Regions from separate parts of the Lysinibacillus sp. 10T31 genome, predicted to be linked through region 1. Evidence: riboswitches for the same ligand, from Rfam matches in the RefSeq annotation. Region 1 holds a riboswitch; each other region holds the start of a gene.
The links. Region 1 has a riboswitch for cobalamin ahead of nikA (nickel ABC transporter substrate-binding protein). Riboswitches for the same ligand answer to the same signal wherever they lie in the genome.
Positions count from the first base shown of each region.

Region 1 (10,648 bases):
ACATAGAATTAAAAATGTGAACAATAAAATTAATTTTTATAAACACTAAAATCAATAATGTTAATTTTTTATTTAATATTATTGATTATCCACATTCTTTGAATAGAAAAACTCCAACTCTTCAGTATGCGATCTGACATAAAACGTGATGCTTATAAAGCATGACAGATGAAAATGTAAGCAAGCTGCATGTCTTTTGAAGTGTTGGATATGCTTTTACAAGATCATATCAAGACTAATAGCTTCAACTAATAGCACAGGTTAGGACAAGTAGAATTGGAACATCATACCATTCTGTTCGTCTTACTATAAAGCTAATTAGATTTTTAAATTAACAAGAAAGGGATAGTGCGTAGTATAAATTTAATCGAGGAGGAAACGGAGAATGAGAATGAATAATATAAACTACGCAATAGTATGTATCGCATATATTGTTATTGCTTACTTAGTTCAAGTATTTTTTAATGATTCGAGTCTTTTGCAGCTTCTTATACTTCCTTTTGTCATTGTGCCTATTTATATGTTCTTATTACTAATAAAATTTAAAATAGAATTCCACAAATACTTACTTTCTATATATTTGGGATTCTTTTGTTCTGTTATTATATATTCCTTTATAATTTTATTCCCATCTCCCCCTAAAGAATTGCCACCGGGTGAGGTTGTTCTTGGCGCAGACGTTGTATTTCTATTTTGGATAGCAACCATACAGTTTTTCATTCTTAGCTTAATAACTGTCATTCTATATTTATTCCACAGACTTTTGAGAAAATATACAAATAATTGTAATAGCAACAATTATTGAGTAAACCCCCAAAATATATAACGGTTTGTCTATTGGATTAAACATCCAAACCAACACTTTAACTTCTTTTCATCCAATTATTCCAATAATTTTTAGTAAAATTGCCCATGATTATTGCAGAAGTTTTACAAAGTTATAAATAAGGTTTCAATTTTGCTGTTTAAGGGCAATCGGTAATATTAATGAAAAATAACTCATGCCTGTTTCATGCTATTCTTACTTTATTCAAAAACAAAAGCTTTTTGAAAGGAGTAAGGTTATTGAAGAAAAAATTATTACTACCCATTTTCGCATCGTTTATGATTTTCACAGGCATGGGTGTTCATGAAGCGAAAGCAGCAACAATAGCAGATATAACAAATACAGCAAAAGCATATATAGGTGTTCCTTATCAATATGGAGGGACAGATATTAAGACAGGTATAGATTGCTCAGCATATACACAAATCGTTTTTTCTAAGTTAGGGATTTCACTACAACGTACATCTACAGCTCAGTATCAGCAAGGTACTTCGATTGCTAAAGATCAGTTGAAGACTGGGGATCTTGTATTCTTTAATACTTCGGGAAGCGGTGTTTCTCATGTTGGCATTTACATAGGTGACAGCAATTTTATTTCAGCTACTACAAGTTCTGGGGTAAAAATCGATAAAATCAATGATCCTTATTATTGGGGATCTCGTTACGTAGGGGCAAAACGCATTGCAAACTTCACTGAAAATGATTTGGGAGAAGTAAAAGGTGATGAAATCGATTTTAGCGTTTATGCATCGCGTGGAGAGGTTGCTCTTAAACTGGCTAAACAATTACATTTAGATACTAGTAACACCAATTCAAGTTTTCCTGATATAACACCATCGTCTAAATATGCGGGTGCTGCGGAAGCACTAAAAAAAATCGGCGTCTTTAGCGGCGATGAAAATGGAAAATTCAATCCAGGTTCTCCAATGACACGTGGTCAATTATCGAAAGTTTTAGTGGAAGCATTCCATTTGAAACAACAAGGAGCAGCAGTACAATTTGATGATGTTTCAAGTACGCATTGGGCTTACAATTATGTATCAATTCTAGCTTCCAATAAAGTTACAGTTGGTAAAGGTGACAATACTTTCGGAGTGAACGACAATGTTACACTTGTACAATTAGATGCCTTCATCCAACGCTTAGCTCAATAACTTCAAGAAAAGGTGTTTCATCTATGGATGAGATGCCTTTTTTCGTTCTTTTGCTTCTAGGCAATATCATTTCACACTTCCACCTACTTCATAATCATTATACGTAAATAAGAGCCAGTACTAATTGTACTGGCTTAAAAATTATTCAGGGTTTTAAATTGTAAATCAGTGTGTGCATTGAGATGTATTTTATGTCATGTGAAAATCTCACCACTCTACTTCTTAACAAATAGAAATCCTTTAAAGTGAGCTATAACACCCAATCACAATGTACAAGTAAGAAAGCTTTTAATTTATTTAATGATCTAAAGCAAATCGACTAATCCGTCTGGAACTAATTTTAATTTATTATCTGTAAAATCGCTAATTGGCTTCCAAAGCAATTTAAAGATTGCACCATTATCTTCTTGTCCGAAAAAAGAAGGTTTTTCATAAAAGGACTTTTCAACAAATTCAGCATCATATACAAAAACTACTTCATGTCCAAGGTCGCCGTTATATGTAAATATGTTTTCAATTGTACCTAAATAGTTTAAGTTCTTTATATTTGCCCCGATTTCTTCAAGTACTTCTCTCTTTATTGCATGAGAACTTGTCTCCCCATATTCAATTCCACCGCCAATTGGCCGATAGTAATGATCTCCCTTTACCTCATCAAAGCCTTCAGAGACAAGTATTAAATTGCCTTTCCTAAATACACAAATAGCTATTGCTCGAATTTGTCCTTTCTTCATCCCATACCTCCATTATCTTCTTCGACTGTGTAAGATTTTTACCTTATTATAACAATTGGATATATAAATGTTATATAACTACCCGCTTCTTTATCGAAAAAAATTAAAATCTTTTATTTTTCATAGTTCTTTCTCGAGGATGCGATGGCAAAATAGCATTGTATAGCTCTAAAGATGCGGGATGCTTGTATGATTCATCTCTCCCAATCTCCTCAACTAGCTGACCGTGCTGCATCACCACGATACGGTCTGACATAAATCGCGTTGCTTGTAAATCATGAGAAATGAAAATATAAGCAAGCTTCATGTCTTTTTGCAGTGTTTGTAGTAACTGAATAATATGCTTCTGCAAAATCATATCAAGACTACTAATGGCTTCATCTAAAACAATCAATTTTGGATTCAAAGCAAGAGCTCTAGCGATGTTGACACGTTGCTGTTGCCCTCCGCTAAGTTGTGAAGGGTTTTTTTGAGCAATTGTACTTTCTAACTCCACGCAGTCTAGTAATTCCCTTACTTTATGTTGTCTCTCTGTTTTACTGAACCGTTCGAAATTAAGGAGAGGTTCTTCTACTATCTCAAAAATCGTCTGCTTCGGATTAAATGAATGATAGCTGTTTTGAAAGACGGCCTGTAAATCTCTACGTATCATTTTTTTTTGCTTACTTGTTGTATCGTAAAGATTCATACCTTGAAATAGAACCTCACCTTTTGTTGGTCGCTCAATTCCTAAAATAATACGCCCTAATGTACTTTTGCCAGAACCACTTTGACCGACGATTCCTAAACATTCACCCTCCTGAAGTGAAAATGTAACATTTTGTAATACAGGAGCTTCCTGTCCTCGTTTGAACAAGAACGGTCTTTGAGCATACTGCATCTCTATATTGTTCACTTCTAGTAGCGTCATATTTTTTCACCTCTAAAACATTATTCTTGATTGTAAAAGTTTTTTTGTATAGGGATGCTGAGGTTCATCAAAAAAATCATAGACATTCGCGTGCTCTATCATTTCGCCTTGATACATCACGGCCACGTCGTCAGCTAGTTCAGCAATAACACCTAGATCATGCGTCACAAGAATAATAGCAGCCTCCGTTTCCGAGCGAATACGATCAAAAAGTGTTAATACTTGTTTTTGATTGACTGTGTCTAGAGCTGTCGTCGGTTCATCTGCAATATATATAGAAGCTTGTATCGCCAATGACAAAGCAATCATCACTCGCTGCAGCATTCCGCCACTTAATTGGAAAGGATAATAGTGCAAAAGCTTCTCTGGATTGGGTAAATTGACTTTATACATAGCATCAAGGGCAATCTGTCTCATTTCTTTTTTAGTCATCACAAAGTGAGCTTTTAATGATTCTCGAAAATGGCTTTCGATTGTTTGAATACGATCAAAAGCTGTAGATGGATTTTGCATAATCATAGACAGATGCCTTCCGCGATACGTTCTCAATTTAGCGGCTGATACATTCAATAAATTTTCTTGTTGGTAGATGATCTGGCCTTGTGTAATCTGCGCCGAAGCCGGTAATGATTGCATGATGGCATGACAAAGCATGGTCTTTCCACTACCACTTTCGCCTATAATCCCTAAAACACGCCCTTTATAGGCTGTCATATTAATAGAGGTTACTATATTTTTCTCACCGATTTTTACCGTTAAGTCTTTCACTTCTAAAACTTTCTCCATAGATACCCCTTTACTGGTCAAGCTTCTTGAAACTACTTGCCAAATGATTCAATAATAGCACAACAAGGACGATGGCAAGTCCAGGATAAAGCATTAATTCAGGATGTTGGCGGATGTATTGTTTTCCTTCATTCACCATCATTCCCCATTCAGGGATGGGGGCCTGCACGCCAAGTCCAATAAAGGAAAAGCCTGCGATTTCTAAAATAACCTTCCCTATATCTAATACAACAATCGTTACGATAGGTGGCAGTAAATTGGGGATATAATGGCGTGCGATTAATTTGATTCCAGAAGTGCCACTGATTCTGGCTGCTTGAATAAAATCTTTTTCGTCCATCCCAATAAATAAACTTCTTATCAATCTTGAATAATAAATAAATTGCGTAAAAATAAGTGCGATTAACACATTTTTTAAACTAGGGCCTAATAAACCTAAAAGTCCAAATGCAAGAACAAGTGTAGGAAAAGCTAATAAAATATCACATATTCGAATAAATAGGAAATCTATCAGGCCTCGTTTTAGTGCTACAAAAGCACCTAGTAAGATAGCTAAAAGAATGGCTACTATTTGAATGACGAGCGCTGATCCTAAAGAATAGCGAATACCTAAAAGCAATCGTGAGAAAACACATCTTCCTAAATGATCTGTACCTAATGGATAGTCCCATGTTGGACCTAAAAATTTCTTTGATATATCGACTGCTAAAGGATCATGGGGCATTAAAATTGGCGCAAACAGTCCCAATAAGCCAATGACCAGCAGTATCGTTAAACTAAATAATCTTTTCATATTTGTACTTTCTTTTCGAAATAGGCTCACTTCAATCTCTCCTGTCCTTCATCATGAGATGAGGATCCAATAGACGATGCAATACATCTGTGCATAAATTTGCAAGAACATAGATGACAGCAATAATCAATACATAGCATTGTACAACTGGGTAATCCCTATTAATAATGGATTCTATTAAATATCTACCAAGTCCTGGCCAGCTAAAAACCTGTTCCACAATTACTGCACCACCTAGTAAATTACCAAGCGTCATACCTAACAAAGTAGTTAACGGTATAACAGCATTTCTCAAAACATGACGTACAAGGATAACAGAGTTTTTTAATCCTCTTAGCTGCGCGTATTGAACATAATGCTGTTGTAATTCTTCAATGATAGCTGAACGGATAAACTGAACGAACAGTCCAATTGTTGGTAAAGCTAATGCGAATGCAGGTAAAACTAAATGAGCTAAAGTGCCTTTTCCGTTTGTTGGGAAGATCCCTAATTTCAAGCTAAATACATATAGTAGTAAAAAACCTAACCAAAATGTTGGAATCGATACACTCAGGATGGTTAAAAGTCTAATTATTTTATCGATGATGGAGTGCTTATACAAAGCACTTATGATTCCTAATGGCATACTTAACCCTAAAATCAACACAAATGCAGCAACAGCTAATTCAATGGTTGCTGGTAATTTAGCAAATAGCTCCTGTGCCACGGGTAATTTACTAACAAAAGATGTACCGAAATCTAAATGCAATACGCCTTTTATCCATAGCAAATATTGAATGAGAAAAGGCTTGTCTGTTCCAAGTTCTTCACGTAATGCTTGAATGGCTTCTGCTGTTGGTGTAACTCTTGCCAATCTAAGTATGACCTCAGCAGGCTCTATTGGAACGAAACGAATAAATATAAAGGTCAAAATGGATACGCCCAATAGTACAAAAGGCAATGTCAAAATTCTTTTTAAACAAAACATCCATGTCGATTCATACATGCTGTCACTTCCTACTCAATCCTATGATAAAGAGAGAGCTGTCTTTAATAGACATACTCTCTCTTTTACAGTTATTTTTCTTTATCCATTTGTGCATATGGAATATCATATTCAGATGCACGTGGAGCAAAATCCTTCATATATGGCTGATAAATCACGTTATTTGTTTCATAAGATATAGGATAGAATAGTGCTTGGTCATGGAACTCTGTTAAAATATCCGTATAAAGTTGCACTCGCTCTTTTTCATCTGTACCTACTAATAATTGATGAATGTTATTATCGATTTCTTTGGCATTTGGTAAGCCTAATTTTGCTTCATAGACACCATTAGCGTTTGGTGTCGCTGATTCATTAGCAAAGCTATGTGGGTCTGTTGGTGGTCCATTTGTCCGCCAGAAATTAATATCAACCTGATCATCCATTAATTTTTGCAGACCTACCATCACATCTGCGCCTTCTAAATTCAACTGTACCCCTATTTTTGCAAGTTCACCTTGCATTAGTTCCGCCATTGGTTTTTGAATCGCATCTGTTGCAATGTAGATTAAATCTAATGTTAGTGGCTGTCCGTTTTTAGAGCGAATTTTATCACCCTTCTGTAGCGTCCATCCCGCTTCATCTAGCAATTGCTGCGCTTTTTTCGGATTATATAAAATTGGAGCTAAATCAATATTTGCATAAGGAACAGCATCCCAAAATAGTGTATTGGCCACTTTTTCAGTACCATGTGTAATACTGTCAACCATTTGCTCCTTATTGATTGCATATTGAATCGCTTGACGTACCTTTAATTCTGCTAACGGACCTGACTGTGTATTAAACAGTAACGCACGCGTAGACAAAGGTTCAGACGTAGCCGTTTTATATTTCCCACTATCTTTTAAAAACGTATAGTTATCTAAACTAATGATGCCACGACCATATATTAAATCTAATTCTTCGTTTTCAAAGGCCAACGAAATAGATTCTGAATCAGGGATAATTTTTACTTTTATTTGTTCTACAAGAGGTTTTTCCCCCCAGTAATTTTCGTTGCGACTAAATAAAGCGTACTCATCCTTTTTGTAATCTGTTAATACCCATGGGCCTGTCCCAATAGGCGCTTTAATTGAATCTTGCGTCGCATCACCTTTAGGGAATCCATTATCCCCTAAAAAACGGAAAGGTCTAACAAAGGCAAGTTCGTTTAACACAGGATAATAAGGTTCATCCAATTGCAAACGAATTGTAAAGTCATCCACTTTCACAACCTCTTTAATATGATTGACCATACCCATCCAAGAATGCATATCACGATCAGCTAAAACTGCATGAAAGTTACGAATCACATTGTCTGCATTAAAAGCCGTTCCGTCAGAATATTTGACATCTTTTCTCAAATGGAAAACATAAGAAGTTTTATCCTTTGAGATGTCCCAACTTTCTGCTAGTTTCGGCGTAATTGTTCCATCATCGTTATATTCAACCAATGATTCATAGACCATTGCTTGGGCTGTCATTTGATTTGGTAAATATGTATGGGGATTTAATGGACCTACATCTAATGGCCATCCAATCGTAATCATTTTTTCGTCTGTCTGTTGTTTCGATGCTGGCTCTCCCTTTTCAGTACTTGTACAGCCAGTAAGTAGACTGAACATCAAAACAAGCATGAAAGGAAGTAAATACTTTGTCAATCTCATTTTCTGTCTCCTATCTCTGTTCGTGTTACAAATGTAGATGGTGAGAAGGCATAAAAAAACCTTATTCTATAAAAGAATAAGGACAGAATAACTTACTGTTAGCAAGCACCCATCCATCTCCCTATCTTTCGTAGATCATCAATGAATCTCCTTACAAGCAGGCATTCTGGCTCATGAATCAATATTTTGCTTCACCTTCCCAAGTAATAACTCAGTGGCAATTGAAACAAAACTCCTCATTTACAGCTGCGGGACAGCATGGGATTTACACCCATTTTCCTTTTAATTGAATGAAAGCTTATTTCATTCAAACTTGTAATGATTGCTATGAAATTAGTAATAAACATAACATGCTCTAATGTTCACGTCAATTTTATTTTCTGAATATAATAAAAACCTCGAAATAATGACTAACATAAAAAGGCCAGGTAGCTTAACCCTGGCCTTGTATAACTTCTTTTTATTCGGAGAGAAGATATAGTGGATATAACAATTCTTTCGTTAACTCAGTGTTGATTGCTTTACTTCCTGGCGTAATATTTTAGTAGCTGTCACCATATTTGCTAGCGCCTTAATCGTTTCTGCTTCTTTTCTCGTTTTTAAGCCACAATCTGGATTTACCCAAAATTGATTACTTTCAAGAACCTGTAAACTGTCTCGCATAATTTCTAGCATTTCTTCCTCGTTTGGCACATGCGGACTATGAATATCATATACCCCTAAACCAATTCCTTTTTTATATGGATGAACTTGAAGTGAAGCGATAAGCTCCCCATGGCTACGAGATGTTTCAATTGAAATAACATCTGCATCAAGTGAACTAATTGGTTCTATGAAATCGTTAAATTCACAGTAACACATATGTGTATGGATTTGTGTTTCATCTTTGACACTAGATGTAGCAAGTTTGAAGGAATTGACAGCCCACTCCAAGTAAGCTCCCCATCCTTCTTTGCGAAGCGGTAAACCTTCTCGTAGTGCTGGTTCATCAACTTGAATGATGGAAATGCCTGCGCCTTCGAGGGCTTCAACCTCTTTGCGAAGTGCTAATGCAATTTGAAAAGCTACATCTTTTCGTGAAATATCGTCTCGCACAAAGGACCAATTTAAAATTGTCACTGGCCCCGTAAGCATCCCCTTCACAAAACGATTTGTTAAACTTTGAGCGTACACGGACTCCTTCACGGTTATTGGTGATGCCCATGAGACATCTCCATAAATGATAGGAGGCTTTACACAACGAGATCCATATGATACTACCCATGCTTTTTTCGTAAATGCAAAACCGGTAAGTTTTTCACCGAAATACTCTACCATATCAGTACGCTCAAATTCACCATGAACTAGTACATCGATATCTAGTTCTTCTTGAATATTAATCCAACGCTTTGTTTCATGCTCTATAAATGCTTCGTATTCTTCATTCGATAATTGTTTCTTTCTCCAAACATTACGATTCCTTTTGACCTCATCAGATTGAGGGAAACTTCCAATTGTAGTCGTTGGAAATAGTGGTAATCCTAATGCTTGCTGTTGAATCTTTTGACGTTGATAAAAATCGCTGTGTCGTTCGAAATCTTGAATTGTCACGGTTTGAACTGCTTGATGAATCCTATTGTTTTGACGGATTGGATGATTTTTCAGAGCTTCAATCGCCATCATACTTTCTGACAAATTATGATTTAAGATAACATCTTTTTCTCGTCTAAATTTAGTTATATCGACAATTTCTACGATTTTTTCATCTGCGAAAGCAAGTGCTTGCTTTAGAACAGGATCGATTTCATTTTCAAGAGAGGTTGTTATTGGTACGTGTTGTAAATTACTAGAAGGTTGAATCCATAGCTCTACGGCATTACTTAGGTTTTCGATTGCTTGAATCGTAGAGTTGAGCTCCGCAAGATTTGCACGCCAAATATCACGACCATTTACACCTCCAATTGCCAATACTTTTTCACTAGGGAAACCAAACTGACGAAGCGATTCCATATTTCCTTTATAGCCATGAACGAAATCTAAGCCAAAACCTTGAACAGGCAGTGTGATCAATGTTTCGTATGAACATAATGCTTCAAAATATGTTTGTAGCATAATTTTAGCCTCTGGTACGGCTACAGTTAACTGGGAGTATATTTCTTGCACAAGCTTAATGTCTGCTGTATCAAGTGTCGTGACAAGGGACGGTTCTTCTAATTGAATCCAATTAGCACCTGCATCCACTAACTCTTTTAATACCTGAGAATAGAGCGGTAGTAAGGATAATAAATATTCAACCTGCGTTAATTTGCTGTAACCTTTCGTTAGCTTGCAAAATGTATAAGGTCCAATCAATGTAGGCTTTGCAATAATACCGAAAGCTTCCTTAGCCTCTAAAAAATCGGCTAACACTTTATTTTCAGTTACATGCAAGGTTTGTCCCTCATACTCAGGAACAATATAATGATAATTTGTATTAAACCATTTTGTCATCTCACTCGCTACCGCTGTCTTGTTCCCTCTTGCTACACTGTAGTAGGTATGTAAATCTACCTTTCCTCCTTGCCAGTTAAAGCGTTTAGGTATTAGACCAAACATAACGGCAGTATCCAACATTCTATCGTAATAGGTGAAGTCTCCAACTGTTACCATATCTATCCCAAGTTGTAGCTGCTTTTCTATCCTAGATAAACGTATTTTCTTTAATTTTACCTGAATGTCCTCTTCAGATAGATCATTTCGCCAAAATGTTTCTAATACTTTTTTCCATTCCCGATCTTCTCCAATGTATGGATAGCC
Region 1 covers NZ_JBFTHS010000012.1:71,502-82,149, reverse strand. Annotated here, with positions in the region: gene AC1DCY_RS09210 (hypothetical protein) at 517-741, opposite strand; gene AC1DCY_RS09205 (C40 family peptidase) at 1,066-1,980, shown strand; gene AC1DCY_RS09200 (NUDIX hydrolase) at 2,286-2,714, opposite strand; gene AC1DCY_RS09195 (ABC transporter ATP-binding protein) at 2,818-3,624, opposite strand; gene AC1DCY_RS09190 (ABC transporter ATP-binding protein) at 3,637-4,410, opposite strand; gene AC1DCY_RS09185 (ABC transporter permease subunit) at 4,421-5,233, opposite strand; gene nikB (nickel ABC transporter permease) at 5,235-6,188, opposite strand; gene nikA (nickel ABC transporter substrate-binding protein) at 6,260-7,873, opposite strand; cobalamin riboswitch at 8,013-8,205, opposite strand; gene metE (5-methyltetrahydropteroyltriglutamate--homocysteine S-methyltransferase) at 8,375-10,648, opposite strand, start outside.

Region 2 (10,648 bases), on a different contig from region 1:
TTGTTTTTAGACGGTGCGCAATGACAAAGCTTGTGCGTCCCTGCATTAAATGCTGTAAACCTTTTTGAATATCGACCTCTGTTTGCGTATCCACACTGGATGTAGCTTCATCCAAAATTAAAATATCCGAATTTTCTAAAATTTCCCGGGCAATGGCCAATAATTGGCGTTGACCTTGACTTAAGTTTGCCCCACCTGCCTGTACAGGTGTATCATATTGTGCTGGTAAATATTTAATAAAGTTATGGGCATTCGCAATTTTCGCCGCTTCTTCTACCTCTTCATCTGTTGCATCAAGTTTACCGAAACGAATATTTTCACGAATTGTTCCCGAAAATAAATACGTATCCTGCAGTACAACACCCACTCGTTGACGGATCGTCTCCATTTTATAATCCTCGATATTATGACCATCAATCAAAATTTCACCAGCATCGACATCATAAAAACGAGTTAACAAATTGATAATCGTTGTTTTCCCTGATCCGGTTGGACCGACAAGTGCAATCGTTTCACCCGCCTTGGCATGGAAGCTAATATTTTTCAGTACTGGCTTCTCTGTCACATAGCTGAAGGATACTTGTTGAAATGACACATCTCCTTTTAAACTTTGACAATCAATAGCATGCTTATTATCAGCTACTTCCGAAGGTTCATCTAAAATCTCGAAGACTCGTTCTGCCCCAGCAATCGCCGACTGGAAAGTATTCAAAAGGTTAGATAGCTGATTCAGCGGACGGAAAAATTGACGTGTATACGTGACAAATGCGGCGATAACCCCAACTGAAACGATCCCTTTTACCGATAAAAATGCCCCTGTGCCAATAACAACAGCTAAACCTAGGTTATTCATAAAGTTATTAATGGGTCCAAGTAGACCTGAAGTAATTTCTGCTCGCTGTGCCGAGTTACGGAGACTTTCGTTCTGTTTATGGAACGTCTCAATCGTTTGTTGTTCTGTCCCAAAAAGTGTCACAACTTCTGCCCCTGTAATCATCTCCTCAATATAACCGTTCAGCTTCCCTAAATCACGTTGACGTGCCGCATAGTTTTTACTACTACGTTTGACAATTTGCTTCGTCGTAAAAACAATGAGTGGAATAATAATCAGCGTCACGATTGCTAGCTGCCAGCTAAGCGAGAACATAGCAATACTAACACCGATGACCGTTAAGACTGACGATACGATTTGTGTCACACTTTGTGCAAGTGCCGTATTTAAATTATCAATATCATTCGTTACACGGCTCATTAAATCACCAAGTGCTCGGTGATCGAAAAATCTGAGTGTTAACGTTTGTAGCTTTTTAAACAGTTCAAGACGCAATGTTCGAATAGTTTTCATCGCTACATGAATCATGACATATGTTTGTAGCCAAGTAAAAATAGACGCTGCTGTATAGATAACTGCTAGAACAATACCTAGACGAACCGTACCAGCAATGTCCTTTTTCATAATGTATTCATCAACGATATGTCCGATTAAATACGGACCTGCTAAACTTAAAAATGTAGAAGCTACTACAAAAAAGATTGAGAAATAAAGCCCTATTTTTTGTTGTTTCACATATTGCCACACACGAAAGATCGTTGCTTTTTGATTTTTAGCCTTCTCAGTTGGCCCAGCCATCCGTGGTCCACGCCCAAAATTCATTTGCTTCGGTTGACTTTTACTCATTGTTGTACACCAGCCTTTTGCTGTGAAGCATAAATTGCTTGGTAGGGCTTGTTACTCTGCAATAACTGTTGATGCGTACCTTGACCAACAATTTCGCCGTCCTCTACTACTAGAATCAGGTCCGCCTGTTGAATAGAAGCAATTTTTGACGCTACGATAAACGTCGTTGTGCCTTTATATTCATTGCTTATGGCTTGCTGGACATGTTTTTCAGAGGCGCTATCAAGAGCAGATGTTGTATCATCCAGCACTAAAATAGTTGGCTGTCTTACGAGTGCACGCGTTAACGCTAATCGCTGCTTTTGTCCGCCAGAGAGATTGGTTGCCCCCTGTGAAAGTTCATGCGCTAAGCCTTTATCCAGTCGGTCCACAAATTCAGTAGCACATGCTGCATCTAGAGCTTGCTGTAATTCCTCGGACGTTGCATTCTCCTTACCAAGACGTATATTATTGTCAATTGCACCTGAGAACAGTAATGCTTTCTGAGAAGTAAAGCCGATATGTTTACGTAAAGTTGATAATGCATAATCTTTGAGAGGCTTTCCATCCAAGAAGATTTCTCCACTCGTTGGGTCAAATAAACGTGGTAATAGCTTCACTAACGTTGATTTTCCACTACCTGTTTTTCCGATTAGACCTATCGTTTGCCCCGGCTTTACTGAAAATGTAATATTTTTCAGCACATCCTCAGCCGATTCATAATAACGATAGCTCACATTTTGGAAGTCAATCGCCCCTTGAATTGGCGATGTAAGTGGATTTTCTGCTTCCTTGACTGCTACTTCTTTATTTAAGACGTCTACGATACGCTCCCCTGAAGGAATAGCACGTGCAATTTGCATAAGCACCATGCTAGAAGTCATCAAACCATTTAGTATAATCGTTAAATAGTTAATAAACGCGAGGATTACCCCAACTTGTAATGTGCCCGCTTCTACTTTAATAGCACCAAGCCAAAGCGCTGCTACAATTCCTAGATTGACAACGAACATCGTAAACGGCACGAGCACACCAACAATTTGCTCAGCTGTAATAAAGCGTTTCGTCAACGTTTCATTAAGCCCACTAAATTGTTCAATCTGTTGCGTTTCACGACGGAACGCCTTGACAACACGAATCCCCGCTAAATTCTCCTGAAGCTTCGTATTAACACCATCAATTGCCTCCTGCACTCTACGGTATAGCGTACCTGAGTACTTTGTGAAAAAGTACATCGCAATAATCAATATCGGCACGATAATTAGAAGTATGGAAAATAACTCACGTGCTGTTACAAAAACAATAATGACGGCGCCAATAAATAATAGTGGACCACGCACAAAAATACGCAGTGTCATCATAAACGCACGCTGAACGCTTTCCACATCATTCGTTAAAATCGTAATAAGCTTCCCTGTTGTAAAAGCGTCACGTTCCTTGGCCGAATACGTCATCATTTTTTCATAAAGTGACTGACGAACATCCGATGCAAAATGGATAGCTGCCTTCGAACTATAATAGGAGCAGCCTACTCCACCAACAAGTCCAAGTACCGCACTCATCAGCATCAATACGAACATTTTCAGCACATATGGATTGTCGCTATTGGTAATCCCCGTATCAATCATATGCTGCATAATTGTCGGCTGCAGTAAATCCATCGTTACCTCTAGTACCATTAATACTGGCACAATCAAGGTGAAAAATTTATAGGGTCCTAAAAACCCTCCTAACTGTTTAATTGCTTGCATTCTTTCGTCTCCGTTCCATTTAAATCACATTCGATAATAATTATAACTGAAAACCATTCTCAAATGGCAAATAATTTTTCGGGTCTCGTAATATTCGAGGCACGATTGATAATTTATGTAGGTTGTCATAACTATTGAAGTTGTTCAGGCTACCAACTTTCGAAGGGAAATCAGGGGGAACGTTCTTTTACTATTATCACTATGTTAAAATGAAAATCAGGATGATATAAATATTACCAATAATGTAATAGCTTCCAATAAAGCATTAAAAGGGGGATGAGAAATAGTGCTTCCAATCTTTTATTCCATTGGTATGCTAATCGTATTACCTGCGAGCTTTATTATTTCGCTTTGGAAAGCACCTTTTAAAAGTAAACTGGAATGGTTGTTGGACTCATTGGTGACAGCAGCACTAATCGTTTGGTTATTTCAAGCAGGAAACTGGAGTTGGGTCGGATATTATGTTCGCTTTCTTTGGTTGGCTCTCTTGATTGTCACTTTCATTTTTTCTTGGAAAAGGGTAAGGAATTTACCGTTTACAATAAAATATACACTATATCAAAAGTTTTCTATTTGTATTTATATTGTCCTTATTTTGGTTTTTGGTACTTATAATGCTTTGGTCGTAAAAAGCTATACAATATCCGAAAAAGGAATTGAGTTATCTTTCCCACTTAAGAATGGCACCTATTATGTCGGACAGGGTGGCAATCAGGTGTTAATGAACTACCATCAAGACCATCCAGGTCAAAAATATGCTTTAGACATTTTAGAATTAAATACGTTTGGAACCCGGGCAAGTGGACTATATCCAGAAGAATTGGATAAGTATAAAATATTCGAAGAGAATTTATATAGTCCTTGTAATGGAAAAATAGTCGACATGCAAAATGATTTATCTGATCTCCCCCCTCCTAAATCTGATGCAGAAAATCCTAAGGGGAATCATGTCACCCTATCATGTGAGAACTATGATGCTACCGTTGTATTAGCCCATATGCAAAAAGGCAGCATAGTCGTGGCACAAGGTGATAAAGTAACAACGGGTCAAATACTTGGAAAAGTAGGAAACTCCGGAAATACAAGTGAACCACATTTACACATTCATGCTGAAAAGGACGGGAAAGGCGTTCCGATAACATTTAATGATCGATTTTTAGTGCGAAATAGTTTAGTACGATAATATTAACGAAAAATAAAAAATAGTTAAATTCTCAAATGAGGGCGGCTAGCGAATGTCTGAAAAAAATCAAACAAACAATAATTCTGTAATTTCTTTAACGCTTGGAATTCTTTCAATGTTAATACCTTTTATTGGCTTGATCTTAGGCATCAGCGGAATAATATTTTCAAGTAAAGCTGTAAAAGAAATTAATACAACCAATGCAAATGGTAGAGGATTAGCAACTGCAGGTTTAATTTGTAGTATAGTAGGGATTATTTTACAAATTCTTGCGATTTTGGGGTATATAGCTTATTTCTCAATGACGCCGGTTAAATAATAACAGCTAAAAAGAGCACAGATTTCTTTCGCTCTCTTTTTTAAATTCGTGAGATTTAAATACTTTTGTCTCCTAAAGGAAACCCGTTTGTTGATCCGAGAAATTTTCTTCTTTTACTTAAGCGTCCCCCCTATTCTCACAAAAAAATCCACCTCCATGTTTTTTCAACATGGAGGTGGACTTGGTATTACAAATCATCAAAGCCGTTATCTTCTACATTAACCTTTACATATTGGCGAGAACGCTGCTCGAAGAAATCTGTTTTTCCTAAGTCAACATCCTCATACGCTTTAACCCACTTCAATGGATTTTTGCGATAGCCTTCAAATGGACGCTCCACGCCAAGCTGATTACAGCGTACGTTTGCATAGAAATGTACATAATCATGGACATCTTCGACATCGAGGCCTTCAACTTTATCGCCAATTACTTCATTGGCCCAATCGATTTCTAGCTGCACGGCTTCACGGAAGATTTCTTGTACACGAGCTGCTCGTTCAGGTGTATCGTATTCAGGATATTCCTCTAATAGCTCCTGATAAATCTTCACAAATAAATCGACATGTAGCTGCTCATCGCGATTAATATAATTAATCATCGTTGACGTGGCCACCATTTTTTGATTGCGTGCTAAATGATAGAAGAACGCGAAGCCAGAATAGAAGAATAAACCTTCTAAAATCACATCATAGACAATCGCTTCTAGCATATTTTCAACAGTTGGCTCCTCTGAAAATGCTTGGTAGCCCTTAATAACGAAATCATTACGTCGCTCTAGCACTGGCTCTGTACGCCAATAGTCAAACGTACGATCCTGCTCGTCTTTGTTGACAATACTTGATAGCACGTAGGAATAAGAGTGATTATGGATAACCTCTTGTTGCGCTAAAATAATCATTAACGCATTTAAGCTTGAGTCCGTTAAATAATCAGCTACTTTCCCCGCAAAATCTGTTTGCACACTGTCTAATAGTGCAAGCAAGCCAATTATCTTTAAAAAGGATTCCTGTTCATCCGCTGATAGTCCAGGAAACTGCTTCACATCATTGCTCATATTAATCTCAAATGGTGTCCAGAAGTTACCTAGCATTTTTTTATACTTAGGATATGCCCAGCTAAAACGCACATCATCCCAGTTTAAAATGTTAGAAGAACGTCCGTTGACAATCCCTGTTGAACGGTTCGGTGCATCCTTATCCATAATTTGTCGTTTTGTAATAGTTGTCATTGTTACTTCCTCCTAGCTCGCGCAAGACTCACATTCTAGCAATTCTACAGACGTTGAGCGCACATAATAAGTCGTTTTCACACCGCTCGCCCATGCATTCATATGCAATGCTAGTAAATCTTTCGCCTTAATCGTATTTTGAACGTATAAATTAAGTGAAATGCCTTGGTCGATATGACGTGCTCGTGCAGCATTTTGCTTGATTGTCCAATTTTGATCGATGAAATAAGCAGATTTATAATACCAAGTCGTCACAGGTGATAAATCAGGTACTGTTACTGGAATTTTGTAATCCTTCTTCTCTTCTGAATAACTCTTTTGGAAGATTGGATCAATCGTAGCCGTACTGCCCGCTAAAATGGATGTTGATGAGTTCGGTGCAACTGCCATTACATAGCCGTTACGCATACCTTTCTCAGCAACCGCGGCGCGTAACGCATTCCATTTATTGCTGTCGTAGCCACGTTTGTCAAAATACGCACCAGTATGCCAATCTGAGCCTTCAAATAATGGGTATGCTCCTTTTTCACATGCCAAATCGTTAGAAGCACGAATCGTTAAATAAGCAATTTCTTCATAGAGCTTGTCCGCAAATTCTACTGCTTCCTCAGACTCCCATTGAATTTCTTTCAAAGCTAATAAATGGTGCCAGCCAAATGTGCCAAGCCCAATACCACGGTAGCGTAGGTTCGTACGCTCTGCTTGTTTTACTGGAATTGTATTTAGAGCAATAACGTTATCTAGCATACGTACTTGAACTGGGATCAATCGTTCTAGAACACCAGCCGGTACAGCTCTACCTAAATTAATAGATGATAAGTTACATACAACGAAATCTCCAGGTTTGCGACGTGTTACGATGACATCATCCTCTAAGGTAATAGATTCGAACTCAGTAGCTGACATATTTTGGAATATCTCTGTGCACAGGTTCGAGCTGTAAACCATTCCTTCATGCTTATTCGGATTCATGCGATTGACTTCATCTCGATAGAACATAAACGGTACGCCTGTTTCAAGCTGTGAGCGCATAATACGCTTCATAATATCAATAGCTGGTACGACTTCACGACTTAACAATGGATTCGCGATACATTCCGCATATTTAGTACGGAAAGAGCCATCACCCTTTTTCTCATCGTAGAAATCCTCTAGTGAGAATCCCATAACCTCTCGTACTTCATGTGGGTCAAATAAATGCCAATCCCCACGTGCCTCAACAGTTTCCATAAATAAATCTGGTAGGCACAGCCCTGTGAAAATATCATGGGCACGCAGACGCTCATCCCCATTGTTTAAGCGTAAATCTAAAAACGTAAAGATGTCTTTATGCCAAACATCTAGATAGACAGCAATAGCTCCTTGTCGTTGCCCAAGCTGATCGACTGAAACCGCCGTATTGTTAAGCTGTTTAATCCATGGTAAAACGCCACTTGATGCACCTTTAAAACCTTTAATAGATGAGCCTCGGCTACGAATTTTCCCCATATAAACACCAATACCACCGCCGTACTTCGATAAAGTTGCGACATCTGTATTCGTGTCATAAATACTTTGTAAACTATCATCTACTGTATCGATAAAGCAACTTGATAGCTGACCATGTGTTTTACCTGCATTTGATAATGTTGGTGTAGCAACAGTCATATATAAATTACTCATCGCCCAGTAAGATTCACGGACTTTTTCTAAACGATTTTCTGTTTCATCCTGCATCAGGGTCATTGCAATGACCATCCATCGTTCCTGTGGTAGTTCCACTGGTGTTTTCGTGTAATCACGGACTACATAGCGGTCCATCAATGTTTTTAAGCCAATATACGTAAACAACTCATCTCGACTTGGATCTAAATAAGAAGCAAGTTCCTGAAGCTCCTGCTCACTATATTTTGTTGTTAAACTTTCATGATACAAACCAGCTTCTGTATAGTGTGCTAATTGTTCTGGGAAAACCTTATAAACATCCTTTACTGAAACTCCACGGCGCATTGCAAATTGATCATATAGTTTTTCTAAATAAATTTGAGCTGCGACAAATGTCCAGTAAGGCTCCTCCTCATCAATTAAGCTAAGCGTTTGTAAAACCATCGCATCTGCCCATGCTTCAAATGTGGCATTATCGTTTTTTCGTAGCCATCGATCCGATAATCTTACAAAACTTTCGAGTTCATCCTCCGTGTAACTTTTCTTGAGCTTAGCAATTTGCTGTTCGATTTGAATTGTCATGTTCTCATTCTCTCCCTTTCTATCTCCAGACAACACAAAAAGCGATCACGCAACATCTATCGGTTACGTGATCGCAGTAAAATCGGAAATGGAAATGAAGGACATGCACACAAAGAAGTGAACAAATCTCTCGCCTCCACTTCTCAATCCCCGAAGAATGTGTTGCTGTCTTGAACATATCGGCAGGTCTCCTGGCTCATGCTTCCTCCAAATGATAACCTTCCCGTTTTTCACAGTGGCCTACTCATCATTTGTCAGCACTTACAGTTGCGGGGACAGCTTCGGCTTAAGATGACTCTTTTTCCGAATTCCCTTTTAAACCATATTGGTACCGCTCGTCCAAAATACTATATATTGTGTTTAACTCCTAAACAAATCTAACATATTGTGTTTATTGATGCAATAGGCGTTTTGCCCCTTGCACGTTATAAAGTGCTACATTTTCTCGAAGCAAGCCCAATTACAATGCAGTTTTACGTAGTTTTTCAAAATTTCTAGGAAATTTTTTTTGTGCTAGCTGCTCTTTTTCAGGCTGTATTCCTAGCAAAACTACTGCACATGGACCAGCTGATTTCTCAACATCTAACGAACTTTCGACCTGTTGCTCGCCAAAAAGCCGAGTAAATTCGGCTTGTAGACCTTTTGATCCAACTGGCCATACTTGCTGCACGATTCCCTCTTTCCACGCCTGAAAAATAGGTTGCAACTGTGCGACATTATCAGGCTGCGCAAGGACTTCATTGCCTACAAGCGGTAGTCCATAAGTGTACCAGCTAAGCTGTTCATGCTTAGTTGCTGTGCGTTTTTGCTGCTCACCAAGCATCGTAATAGACAATCCTGATTGTAAAGTCGGCATATTGGACTCTGTGCTACCGTCTATTGGCGGACAATTATGGCCAACCTCATCAAAAACCTGCTGAATGCCTGCAACATAACGCGACCACGCTGCATCTCCTGAAAAATTAGCGAGTAAAATATGGCTTGGTAACGCATTTGCAGCAAGCTGCTCTAAAAAAGTAACACGCGCAGTTAAGTATGCCGTTAGCTTGTCTGAAGCAGACACAACATCTTGTGGTTTTTCACCAATTGCTGCGGCATTATCTGTTGTAGCAATGAGCTCACCTATTTTTATAGCATTTCTCAATGTACTCGACCTTCCTTACGCACAAACACCTTCGACAGAATTGGCATCGCAATCGCAACGATTACTAAATTTATAAGTGTTGCCAACGGAAGACTAGTCAGTGACGTCCAGTAAAATGCTGGGCTAATGATAAAGTAAAATGGTATAGGTGCTACAACACCATTTAAAACAAGTGCCACAGGCCATTTCCAGAAATGCATTCCTTTTTTATGCATAACCCCAAAGACCCATACAACAATAAACATTTCAACCGCGATAATAATATGTAGCGGTCCAAGTGGGAAGCCAGTAGTTAAGGCTGAGATAAAATGCCCAATGACTCCCGCAACCCCAGCTAATACTGGAGATAAAAAGACAACGCTCAAAAATGCGGGTGCAGAGTCAAGCGCTGCAGTTGTAATAAATGTTGGAACTTTAATGACTGCACCCACTGCACAAATTGCCGCTACCATGGCCGTGAGCGTCAATTTCATCAATCTTTGTCGATCCATTCCATTTCCTCTTTCCTTTAAATTTTTTTATAATAGCGTGGGGTTGATTTCCGTTCCGGTTGGGCGCTTTCCTGGGGGCGTCCGATGAGCCGCTTTTGTTGCTGCCGCTTCGCTTTCGCACAGAAAACATCCGCTGCGCTGCAGGGTCTCGGGCCAACACGATGTTGGTCACGAAGGCGTTATCACAGGATGTGATGCACTTAGCCTTCGTTCCTCTATCGCTAATCCCCAAGGAGTCGCCCAACCTCCACTCCAATCAACTTATTTACAAAGCATACGTCCTTGGAAATCTTATCCCCAAAATGAAAAGCCTAATAAAATTTTTTTAAAACTATATCATTTTATTTGTTCCCCGATACCGTACCAAATGCGTACGACTTGTTCGGCTTCAGCAAATAATGCTTGATACAAACGCCCACATGTATCACGCAATAATCGTGACTGTTTTTCCAGAGGCACAACTCCACGTCCCATATCGGTCACTATAATATAGACAGCACAATTTTCTTCCAGAGTCTTTAGTCTTGTCAAAATGGTTCTAACAAGGGGTTCATCATCCTCAAGATCTTGTGTTACGAGCCACTTCTCTAAGTTTTTAATAACTAATACATCGCAGGTAGAAGTGCTATCATGTAAATCGCCATCTACT
Region 2 covers NZ_JBFTHS010000015.1:21,485-32,132, reverse strand. Annotated here, with positions in the region: gene AC1DCY_RS10620 (ABC transporter ATP-binding protein) at 1-1,678, opposite strand, end outside; gene AC1DCY_RS10615 (ABC transporter ATP-binding protein) at 1,675-3,408, opposite strand; gene AC1DCY_RS10610 (M23 family metallopeptidase) at 3,695-4,591, shown strand; gene AC1DCY_RS10605 (DUF4190 domain-containing protein) at 4,644-4,910, shown strand; gene AC1DCY_RS10600 (ribonucleotide-diphosphate reductase subunit beta) at 5,098-6,138, opposite strand; gene AC1DCY_RS10595 (ribonucleoside-diphosphate reductase subunit alpha) at 6,151-8,364, opposite strand; cobalamin riboswitch at 8,528-8,715, opposite strand; gene AC1DCY_RS10590 (hypothetical protein) at 8,825-9,508, opposite strand; gene AC1DCY_RS10585 (ECF transporter S component) at 9,505-9,999, opposite strand; gene AC1DCY_RS10580 (bifunctional adenosylcobinamide kinase/adenosylcobinamide-phosphate guanylyltransferase) at 10,336-10,648, opposite strand, start outside.
Region 2: linked by a shared signal. The riboswitch ahead of AC1DCY_RS10595 (ribonucleoside-diphosphate reductase subunit alpha) and the one ahead of nikA (nickel ABC transporter substrate-binding protein) in region 1 are both predicted to bind cobalamin.

Region 3 (10,648 bases), on a different contig from region 1:
ATTTTGTAAGGCAATGGCCATTTCAAAGACCCATGGGCGTTCAAGATGGGCTCTTTCAAGCAAATCCTCTTGAAAGAACATTGCAACTGGATCCCCATAATAAATAATTCTTCCAGCTTCCATCACGATGATTTGATCTGCCCATTCATAGGCTAATGAGATATCATGGGTTGCCAGTAAAATTGTTCGTTCACCGTTTTCTAACGTAGCTAAATATTGTAAAACTTGTGCACTATAATAATTATCTAGTCCAGCAGTCGGTTCATCTAATAATAAAACGGAAGGTTCCATTGCAAGTACTCCTGCCATGGCGACACGTTTTTTCTGTCCAACACTTAAAAAATGGATCGGTTTATCTAGCAATGCTTCGACTTCGGTTTGAGCGACAGCCCACGCAATTTTCTCTTCAATTTTTTCAGTTGTCCAGCCAAGATTCAGAGGCCCAAATGCAATATCTTGCTTAACTGTGCCAGAAAAAAGCTGGTTGTCTGCATCCTGAAAAACAATGCCAACCTGTTGACGCAATTCTTTTAATGCTTTTCTACTATAGTTAAGTTCTTTGCCACAAAAGGATATACTTCCAGCAGTAGGCTTCAAAATACCATTTAAATGCTGAAATAACGTTGATTTACCAGCCCCATTATGACCAAGTAAAGCAATTTTCTTTCCCTTTGGAATCTGAAGTGTAATATCCGTTAAGGCATGAGTTCCATCTGCATAAGCGTAGGATAAATGTGTTAAATCAAAGTATAAGTCTGTCATTAGAAAAAACCTCCGTAAATGATAAGGAGTATAAAAATAGTAGTAATACCTAGCCAATTTTTCACGTTATAGGTAATATCCTCCTGCCAATAGACAGTTTCGCCACCGCGTGCTTCCATTGCATTGTTTAGTTCACGACTTCGTTGGAACATTTCGGCAAATAAAGCTGTAATCAGCATTGATACCGAGCGAAGCCACTGCATAGGGGAGCTGTACCCAAGGCGGGCCTGTTGGGCAAGATGAATTTTTTGCATACTTTCTAAAAAGATAAAAATAAAACGATACGTTAGTTCTACTAGCTCTACAAATAGAGTTGGAAGTCGCCATTGTCGTAGAACGTAGCAAATGGATTGGACTGATGTTGTGAGAATTAAAAAATACAAACAGCTAATGCTTCCAAGGACAATGAAAAAAAGCTGCTGAGCTGTTACTAGGCTTGCACTGCCGACAAAAATAGTCCAATTATGAAGAGAAAATGACCAAATGTTTGATGGAAGCTTGTTAGTTGCCGGCGCGATAGATATTAAAATGGATACAAAACTTGATAGTAAAAAAAATCCAGGTAGCAATAGTAATTTTGCATAATATCTTGTAGGAATTTTTGCGCCTAAAATGATAAAAGCACTCATCACAATAAATGTAATGAGTGAAATTCGTTCATCTCTCATGATAAGCGACAATATAAGCAGTCCAAGGGATAACGTCATTTTTTCTAGCGGATGAACAGACGCTAATTTATTCAAATAAGCATACTTATCAATGAGTAACATCGCTTAACCCTCTTTATGTTTGCCGCGCATTAAGCCGATGAAATAGCCGATAAATCCAGCTCCGATAGCAGCTTGTAGTGCGAATAATAAGCTTTCAATTTCACCACTTGGCGGCTCCCATAAGCTTTCAAACCATGGCTCGTAGCTAGCATCAATTTCACTAATTGCTGCTTCCGCTTCGCCATCAGCCCCTCCGAATTCTGCACCTTTTTGAATAAACAGGGGGACGATTGCTAGTAACACAACAATGGCTAAGAGCAGTAAGTTTTTTTTCATTTTAGTGAGCCTCCTTTGCTGAGAACACACGTAAAGCTTTTAATTCACTGACATTGTATTTTTTCAGGAAGTTCATAACGATCACTGTTAAAATTCCTTCACTAACAGCAAGAGGAATTTGCGTCAACGCAAAAATACCTGCAAACTTTGTGAATGAAGCCATAAAGCCTCCGACCTCAGAAGGGAAGGCAAGGGCTAATTGCACAGAAGTGACAATATAGGTTCCTAAGTCACCAAGCATTGCTGCTAAAAAGACAGCGATGGAAAATGATAGTCCTATTTTTTGTGAGCCCTTAAAAACATAGTAAGCGATAATAGGGCCCATAATTGCCATGGAAAAGGTGTTTGCCCCTAATGTTGTAAGCCCACCATGTGCTAAAAGTAAAGATTGGAATAATAATACGATTGTCCCGATAACACTCATCGCTAATGGTCCGAAAAGAACTGTTCCAAGCCCAACCCCAGTTGGATGCGAGCAACTCCCCGTTACAGAAGGGATTTTTAAGGCTGATAGTACAAAGGCAAAGGCACCCGATAGCCCTAATATCATTTTTGTTTCCGGATTTTCATCAATGGTTTTACGAATTGAACGTAATCCTAAAATAATAAAAGGAATCGATATGACCCACCAAAAAATCGCCCATTCAATTGGCAAAAAGCCCTCCATAATATGCATCGCAAATGCACGGTTTGGCACGAATAAAAATGCCAATAAGAAATAACTAAGCTTCCAACCTGAAAATTTCAAAAATCTCTCCTCCTCATTAAAATATTTCGAATTAGTATGCGAACTAAACAATTTCTGAATGAAAATAAAAAGCACTTTTCCGTTTTGGAAAAGTGCATAGCTAAAAAAGCAAATAAAATTCTAATCTGCTAAGCCGCACACCCATCCTCGTAGGTTGAAACGATCACATATTTTTCGGCAGGTCTCCTGGCTTTAGTTCAACGTTTTATAGGCCTTCCCATCCTTTGGACAGTGACATTATCTATAAAACTCCCTAGTACAGTGGCGGGACCGCGCCGGACTTGAACCGGCTTCCCTTTTAAGCGAAATGATGAACAATTCGCACCGAAAAAAGATGAAGTTGTGAGATTTCACGACAAAGTGTAACATGATTTTCCATATATATGCTATACTTTTTATGAAAAAATTTTTAATTGAGTCTCTATGTCGAAAATTCGGATAAATCTAAAATAAATGTCGCATTTCTCAAAAAAAATTAATAATAATGTCACAATTTTAGAAAGAAATGTTGAAATTTTAAAAAAATAAGCTATGATAGAAACAGTTTTCTATTACATTTAAATTCTTTCAGCAAATGTCTCCTACCTCTATAGATGGTGAGATGAATGCGAATTTAAGCTACTTTTCAGCGGGTATCCAAACATCCGCTGAAAGAACTTTAAGCCTCCGGCGGATGTCACGGAATTATGCCGAGGCATAATTGATATAAAAAAATTCATATAAAACATATCCATAAGTGCTTGAATATTTTCAAGATAATAGGGAAATCGGTGAAAGTCCGATACAGCCCCCGCTACTGTAATAGCTGATGAAATCGCAGATGCCACTAGTGAAAACTAGGAAGGCGCGAAAGTAAAAGGAAGCTTAAGTCAGGAAACCTGCTTATGTGATGATGCATGCAAACTTTTCGGAGGGAGAAGTTGAAGCGAGAGCGAGTACCCGTATATATTCGTTTTTATTTGGCTTCTACTAAACCTTTACTCTTCGACTAGAGTAAAGGTTTTTCTTTTTCCTAAAAGCAAATGAGGGGAGAACAACTATGACAACTTGGAATTTAGAGGGGATGAAAACACATCTTTTTATTTGCAATGGTAGTAGCTGTATGAAAAAAGATGCTGAGGACATTACGCAGGCAATCCGTGATGAAATACAGTTGCTAGCGCTTGATAAGGAAATACATACGACAAGGACCCGCTGTAATGGCAGGTGTAAGGATGCTTGTGTTGTCATTGCTTATCCTCAGGGGAATTGGTACCGTGTGCCGACGATGGAGCATGCGAGAGCACTCGTACAAGATTTAAATCATGAAGCGTTACATAATGAGCATGTTTTTACATTGCGTGAAGGTTCGTTGCAGCGTACAGCGCAAACAACAGCCATTAAAGGCATTGAAAAGGTGAAAGAGGGGTAACAAAATGGCTCAAAAAGGTAAGATTTTCGTAGTTGGCTTTGGCCCTGGAGACTTTAAACATATTACGACTCGTGCTGTGGAGGCACTACAACAAAGTCATATGATTATAGGCTATAAAACTTATGTTGAACTGATTCAGGATTTAGTTAGTGCAAAGTCGATTATTAGTACTGGTATGACAGAGGAAGTTTCACGTGCACAAGAAGCGGTGCGTCAAGCAGAGGCTGGAAGTATCGTATCGGTCATTTCCAGTGGAGATGCCGGGGTTTATGGAATGGCTGGATTAGTGTATGAAGTATTAATCGAGCTAGGTTGGACAGAAGCAACTGGTATCGAGGTAGAAATTGTTCCAGGTATTTCAGCTATTAATTCATGTGCAAGTTTACTAGGTGCTCCCATTATGCATGACGCCTGTACCATTAGTTTAAGCGATCACCTAACACCTTGGAATTTAATTGCAAAACGAGTGGAAGCGGCAGCAATGGCGGATTTTGTTATTGCTCTTTATAACCCGAAAAGTGGACGTCGTACGAGACAAATTGTAGAGGCACAACGAATTTTATTGGAATATCGTTCTCCAGATACGCCGGTTGGACTTGTGAAAAGCGCGTATCGTGACCGTCAGGAAATTACGATGACTACTTTAGCAGAAATGCTTGAACATGATATCGGCATGTTAACAACGGTTATTATCGGGAATTCAACAACATTCTTCTACGACAATAAAATGATTACGCCACGTGGGTATCAGCGTAAATATACACTTGGTGAGGAAAAACAGCCGTTACGACCACATCAACGACTTAAGGAAGAAAATGAACCATGGGCGATGAATCAAGAAACAGGAGCGGCACGAAATGATTTTGCGACCGATCCTAATGCCAATCGTATTAAGCCCAGTTTAGCCATAACACCACAACCAAAGCCTAAAAAATCATCACTTGAAATGGCGACAGCTGCTCTTACTATGGTGAAGGGAACAAGCGCGGTGAAAGTAACGCCTAAGCGTATTCAACAAAAAATCGAATCTATTTTTGAATTAGCGGTTAGTCCTGGGGTTGCCAATAAGTTCTTTAGTCCTCAACAAATGATGACGTTAGCTGAGGTAGTTGGCGAAGAAGGAACGATGGAGTATACACCAGACCATCAAATTCATTTGAAAATTCCAACGTCTGAGCCTGAAACGATTACCGCAAAACTTCGGGAAGTTGGCTTTTTACTAGCACCACTTGGTGACGTATTATCGTTAAAGGCTTGTGACTTCTGTTATGGAGAAAAGTTTGATTCGATTCCATATGCTGAAGAGATTCAAGAAAAGCTTGGTGGTATGTCGTTACCGAAAACATTAAATATTGGCTTTAACGGCTGTGGTATGGCGTGTTATCGAGCGGTATTTGATGATATTGGCATTGTTTATCGTAAAAGTAAATTTGATGTTTTTATTGGTGCCAAGCCGGTTGGTCGTACAGCACATGCGGCCCAGCCAGTTGTTGAGGGGTTAGAGCCTGATCAGCTAATACCACTTATCACAGACATTATCGAAGAATATAAAGCCAATGCGCATCCAAATGAACGTTTGTTTAAATACTTCAAGCGTGTGAAAAAGATTCTACATTTTACGTATCAGGATATGTCTTCAAAAATAAAAGTTGAGCCCGCACCATGCGGCGACTAGTGAGGGGTAATGAGATGAAAGCAATTTTATTTGTCGGCCACGGGAGCCGTTTAGCAGCAGGGAATGACGAGGTACGCACGTTTATCGAGCAAATGACACCTCGTATTGATGATAGCTTTTTAGTAGAAACATGTTTTTTAGAGTTCGCTTCGCCAAACATTGAAGAAGGTATTACGAACTGTGTGAAGAAGGGTGCTACAGAGGTACATGTTATTCCGATTATTCTTCTTCATGCTGGACATTCCAAACTACATATTCCAGCAGAAATCGAACATGCGCGTGAGCATTATCCAGATATAACGTTCACATACGGTCAAACAATCGGTGTCCATGAAGAGATATTTGCTATTTTAGAAGACCGTTTAGCAGAAATTGGTTTTAGTGCTGAAGAAGAACATAAAGATACAGCCGTTTTATTAATTGCACGAGGCGGTAGTGATCCATCTGCAAATGGTGATTTTTATAAAATCACACGTTTGTTATGGGAAAAGCTCCCTGTTCAGTATGTGGAAAGCGCATTTATGGGTGTCACAGATCCACGTGTAGAAGAAGGAATAGAGCGCTGTGTGAAGCTTGGTGCCAAAAAAATCATTATGCTACCGTACTTTTTATTTACAGGTATCCTAATGGAGCGTATGAACGACATGTGCAAGCAATTTAACGAAAAATATGCTGACTGTGATCTTCAAATTGCCAACTATTTTGGCTATCATGAGCGTTTGCAAAATGTGTTATTAGAGCGTATTGAGCAAGCTGTGAATGGTACATCGACAGGTATGCAAGATTTAGAAAATTATCGTGCTTATGCGGCAGTGCATGGACCTGCGCATCATCATCACCATCATGACCACGACCATGGACATGACCACCACGACCATGATCACGACCACGACCATGATCACGACCATGACCATCATCACCACCATGAAGAGGAGCCGGTAAAATGATTTTCATGTTAGCAGGGACGAGCGATGCTAGGAATCTAGCACTTGAACTACAGTCAGCAGGTTATGCTGTGACGGCTACGGTCGTTACTGATTCAGCCGCTTCAAGCCTTGCAGAAGTCGGTCTACCTCATTTAATCGGTCGTTTAACGGCAGAGGAGATGGCGACGATTATCACTGAGCGAGGGTACCGTTTAGTTGTAGATGCCTCTCATCCATTTGCCGAAGAAGCTTCAAAAAATGCCATGGCGGCAGCAGAGCAAGCCAATGTTCCGTATATTCGCTATGAACGTGCTCATGAGCATTATGCCCATCCACTAATTACGGTTGTGAAGGATTATGAAGAGGCTGCCCATTTAGCAGCTGAAAAACGTGGTGTCATTATGTTAACTACGGGCAGTAAAACGCTGGCTACCTTTACAAAGGTATTACATGGCTTAGAAAATACGCGGGTGATTGCACGTATGCTTCCTCGACTCGATAATATGGAAAAATGTGAAGCACTTGGTGTGGCACAAAGAGATATTGTTGCCATACAGGGCCCTTTTTCTAAGGAATTAAACGAAGCACTGTTTCGTCAATATGATGTGACATTGATGATTACGAAAGAAAGCGGCAAGGTTGGCTCGGTGGATGAAAAGTTAGACGCTGCCCTTGCATGTGGCATTGAAACGATTTTAATTGCAAGACCAAATATAAAATACGGACAGCAATATTCTACATTTGAAGATGTATTACAAGCTGTACAAAACACACTTTAGGAGGCAATTCAAATGGATTTTAAAACAGATTTCAAACCTTTAACAGTAGACCCAGATAAAATTTACGATTACAGTTTTTCAATTATTGCAGAGGAAATGGGCGAGCATAACTTCTCAGAGGACGAGTGGAAAATTGTACGCCGAATCATTCATGCTTCTGCTGATTTTGAACTAGGACGTAGCGTTATTATTACACCAGGAGCGATTGAAGCAGGTATTAAATCAATTCTTGCCGGTCGCCATGTCATTGCAGATGTGCAAATGATTGAAAGTGGTTCAGGTAAAAAACGCTTCCAAAAGCATGGAGGCGATTTACACTGCTATATTGCAGATGAAGACGTATCGATTGAAGCGAAAAAAATAAACACGACACGTGCGATTATTTCTATGCAAAAGGCTGCTAAATTACATGAAGGTGGCATTTATGCAATTGGGAATGCACCAACAGCATTACTTGAATTAATTCGTTTAATTAAAGAAGGCTTAGCGAAACCAGATTTAATTATCGGTATGCCAGTTGGCTTCGTGTCAGCTGCTGAATCGAAGGAAGAGCTATTAAAACTAGAAGGTATTCCGTATATTACAAATGTTGGTCGTAAAGGCGGTAGTACAGTGACGGTTGCCGCATTGAATGCTGTCTCACTTTTAGCGGATGAACAGGCGAAAAAATAATGGAGCGGAAGCCTAAAAAGGATCCCAAGGACATGCGTCACGGTTATACAACGGGATCCTGTGCGACTGCAGTAACGAAGGCTGCGTTACTTGCCTTAATTACAAATGAAGAGCAAGAAACTAGTACCATTCATTTGCCGATTGGCCGAGATGCGACCTTTACGATAGAAAAATGTACATTTCAGCAGGATGCTGTCAGCTGTGAAACGATTAAAGATGCTGGTGATGACCCAGACGCAACACATAAAGCACTCATTATCGGCACAGTAAGCTGGTCGGCTATACCAGGTATTCATTTGGACGGCGGAATTGGTGTCGGGCGTGTAACAAAGCCCGGCTTACCAGTACCTGTCGGAGAAGCAGCCATCAATCCAGTACCACGGAAGATGATTCATAGTACTGTACAGGGCGTACTTGATGAATTTCAAATTAAACGAGGCGTTAATGTAGTTATTTCCGTTCCTAAAGGTGAGGAAATTGCTAAAAAAACGTTAAATGGGAGACTTGGTATTATTGGAGGCATCTCCATTTTAGGCACAAGGGGAACCGTCGTGCCTTTTTCAAGTTCCGCCTATATGGCCAGCATTGTCCAAGCGATCAGTGTTGCAAAAGAGGCTGGTTGTGAGCATTTAGTTGTTACGACTGGTGGACGTAGTGAAAAGTATGCGATGGCACAGTACCCTCATTTGCCAGAGGAAGCGTTTATAGAAATGGGCGATTTTGTAGGCTTTACATTAAAGCATTGTAAACGACTTGGTATGAAGCGAGTATCGCTTGTTGGTATGATGGGGAAATTCTCGAAAGTGGCACAAGGTGTCATGATGGTGCACTCCAAAAGTGCGCCTATTGATTTTAACTTTTTAGCTCAATTAGCAGTGGATATAGGTGCAGATGGTGAAACCGTTACAAACGTACGAGAGGCAAACACTGCTTCACAGGTCGGAGAAATTATGGCAGAAAAGGGCTATGATGCATTCTTCAATCACTTATGTGAAGCGTGCTGTTATTCATCATTACATCATATTAAGGGTGGTTTAACGCTTTCCACATCGATTTATTCGATGCAGGGACAATTATTAGGAAGGGCTGATGACATTGCATCGATCGATGAAATTGATTGGGATCGGGGATAACGGACAAGAAAGCTTGCTACCGCAATATGTGCAGTGGATTGAAGACTGTGAGGTACTTGTTGGTGGGGAGCGTGTTCTAGAATTTTTCCCGAACTTTACTGGTGAAAAAATGTTGATTAAAGGTGGTCTTTCAGCGCTTGTTGAAAAATTATCTACAGAAACAAGAAATACAGTTATTTTAGCTTCAGGGGATCCATTATTTTACGGAATCGGTGGTTATTTAGCGAAGAAGCTAGACATTGAAGTTTATCCGTATATGAGCTCAATACAGCTTGCTTTTTCTAAGATGGGAGAAAGCTGGCAGGATGCTTATGTCACAAGTATTCATGGGCGCTCCATGAAAGGCTTAGCACAACGTATTGATGGTAAAAAGAAAGTGGCATTGTTAACAGATGCAGAAAATAATCCGAATGCGCTAGCACGTTATTTAAAACATTTTGGCATGACAGAATACCGTGCGTTTGTTGCAGAAAATTTACAGGGTACAAATGAGAAATTCGGCTGGTATTCGCTTGATGAATTAGAGATGGCTGATTTTTCTCCGTTAAATGTTGTCATTCTACAGCAAACTTCAGTACCGAAACGTTATGCTCTCGGTATTGATGATGAAGAATTCTCACAGCGTAAGCCAGACAAAGGGCTTATTACGAAAAAAGAAATTCGTGTTTTAAGTTTACAAGCGATGCAGCTACAGAAGGATAGCGTCGTTTGGGATGTTGGCACATGTACGGGTTCGATGGCCATTGAGGCAGGTAAGCTTGCGCTAGAAGGTCAAATTTTTGCAGTGGAGAAAAACGCTCCTGATTTAGAAAATTGCTTGCAAAATCAGCAAAAGTTCCGTGTAGATATTACAGCTATTCATAGTAAAGCGCCAGCAGGACTTGAAAACTTCCCTGATCCGGATGCGATTTTTATCGGCGGTACAGGAGGAGAAATGGTGGAGCTATTACAAATGTGTTGTACACGCTTAAAGCAAAATGGTCGTATTGTCTTGAATGCTGCAACAATTGAAAATTTATATAAAGCAGTCGAAGCGTTTAAGTCTTGTGGTTTTGCTGTAGACATCTTGCAGGCACAGCTTGCGCGCAGTAAACCAATATTAGATATGACACGTTTTGTCCCATTAAATCCAATCTACATTATTTCTGCATATCGAAAGGAAGAAAATCATGAGTAATCTTGGTATTTTATATGGCTTGGGCGTAGGTCCTGGTGATCCAGAGTTAATTACAGTTAAGGCATTCCGTATCATTCAAGAATCGCCTGTTATTGCCTATCCGAAAAAACTAAAAGGCAGTAAAAGCTATGCCCACCGTATCGTAGATGTTTATATTAACCCAGAAGAAAAGGACATGCTTGGCCTAGTATTCCCAATGACAAAAGATGAAGCTGTATTAGAACGCGAATGGACGAAATCAGTGGAACTTGTCTATGAAAAATTAAAAGAAGGTAAGGACGTCGCATTCGTAACAGAAGGTGACCCATTACTATATAGT
Region 3 covers NZ_JBFTHS010000003.1:141,981-152,628, reverse strand. Annotated here, with positions in the region: gene AC1DCY_RS03160 (energy-coupling factor ABC transporter ATP-binding protein) at 1-762, opposite strand, end outside; gene cbiQ (cobalt ECF transporter T component CbiQ) at 762-1,532, opposite strand; gene AC1DCY_RS03150 (energy-coupling factor ABC transporter substrate-binding protein) at 1,536-1,808, opposite strand; gene AC1DCY_RS03145 (energy-coupling factor ABC transporter permease) at 1,810-2,556, opposite strand; cobalamin riboswitch at 2,716-2,900, opposite strand; cobalamin riboswitch at 3,275-3,456, shown strand; gene AC1DCY_RS03140 ((2Fe-2S) ferredoxin domain-containing protein) at 3,596-3,967, shown strand; gene cobJ (precorrin-3B C(17)-methyltransferase) at 3,972-5,642, shown strand; gene AC1DCY_RS03130 (sirohydrochlorin chelatase) at 5,657-6,589, shown strand; gene cobK (precorrin-6A reductase) at 6,586-7,347, shown strand; gene AC1DCY_RS03120 (precorrin-8X methylmutase) at 7,360-8,019, shown strand; gene AC1DCY_RS03115 (cobalt-precorrin-5B (C(1))-methyltransferase) at 8,019-9,152, shown strand; gene cbiE (precorrin-6y C5,15-methyltransferase (decarboxylating) subunit CbiE) at 9,109-10,329, shown strand; gene cobI (precorrin-2 C(20)-methyltransferase) at 10,322-10,648, shown strand, end outside.
Region 3: linked by a shared signal. The riboswitch ahead of AC1DCY_RS03140 ((2Fe-2S) ferredoxin domain-containing protein) and the one ahead of nikA (nickel ABC transporter substrate-binding protein) in region 1 are both predicted to bind cobalamin.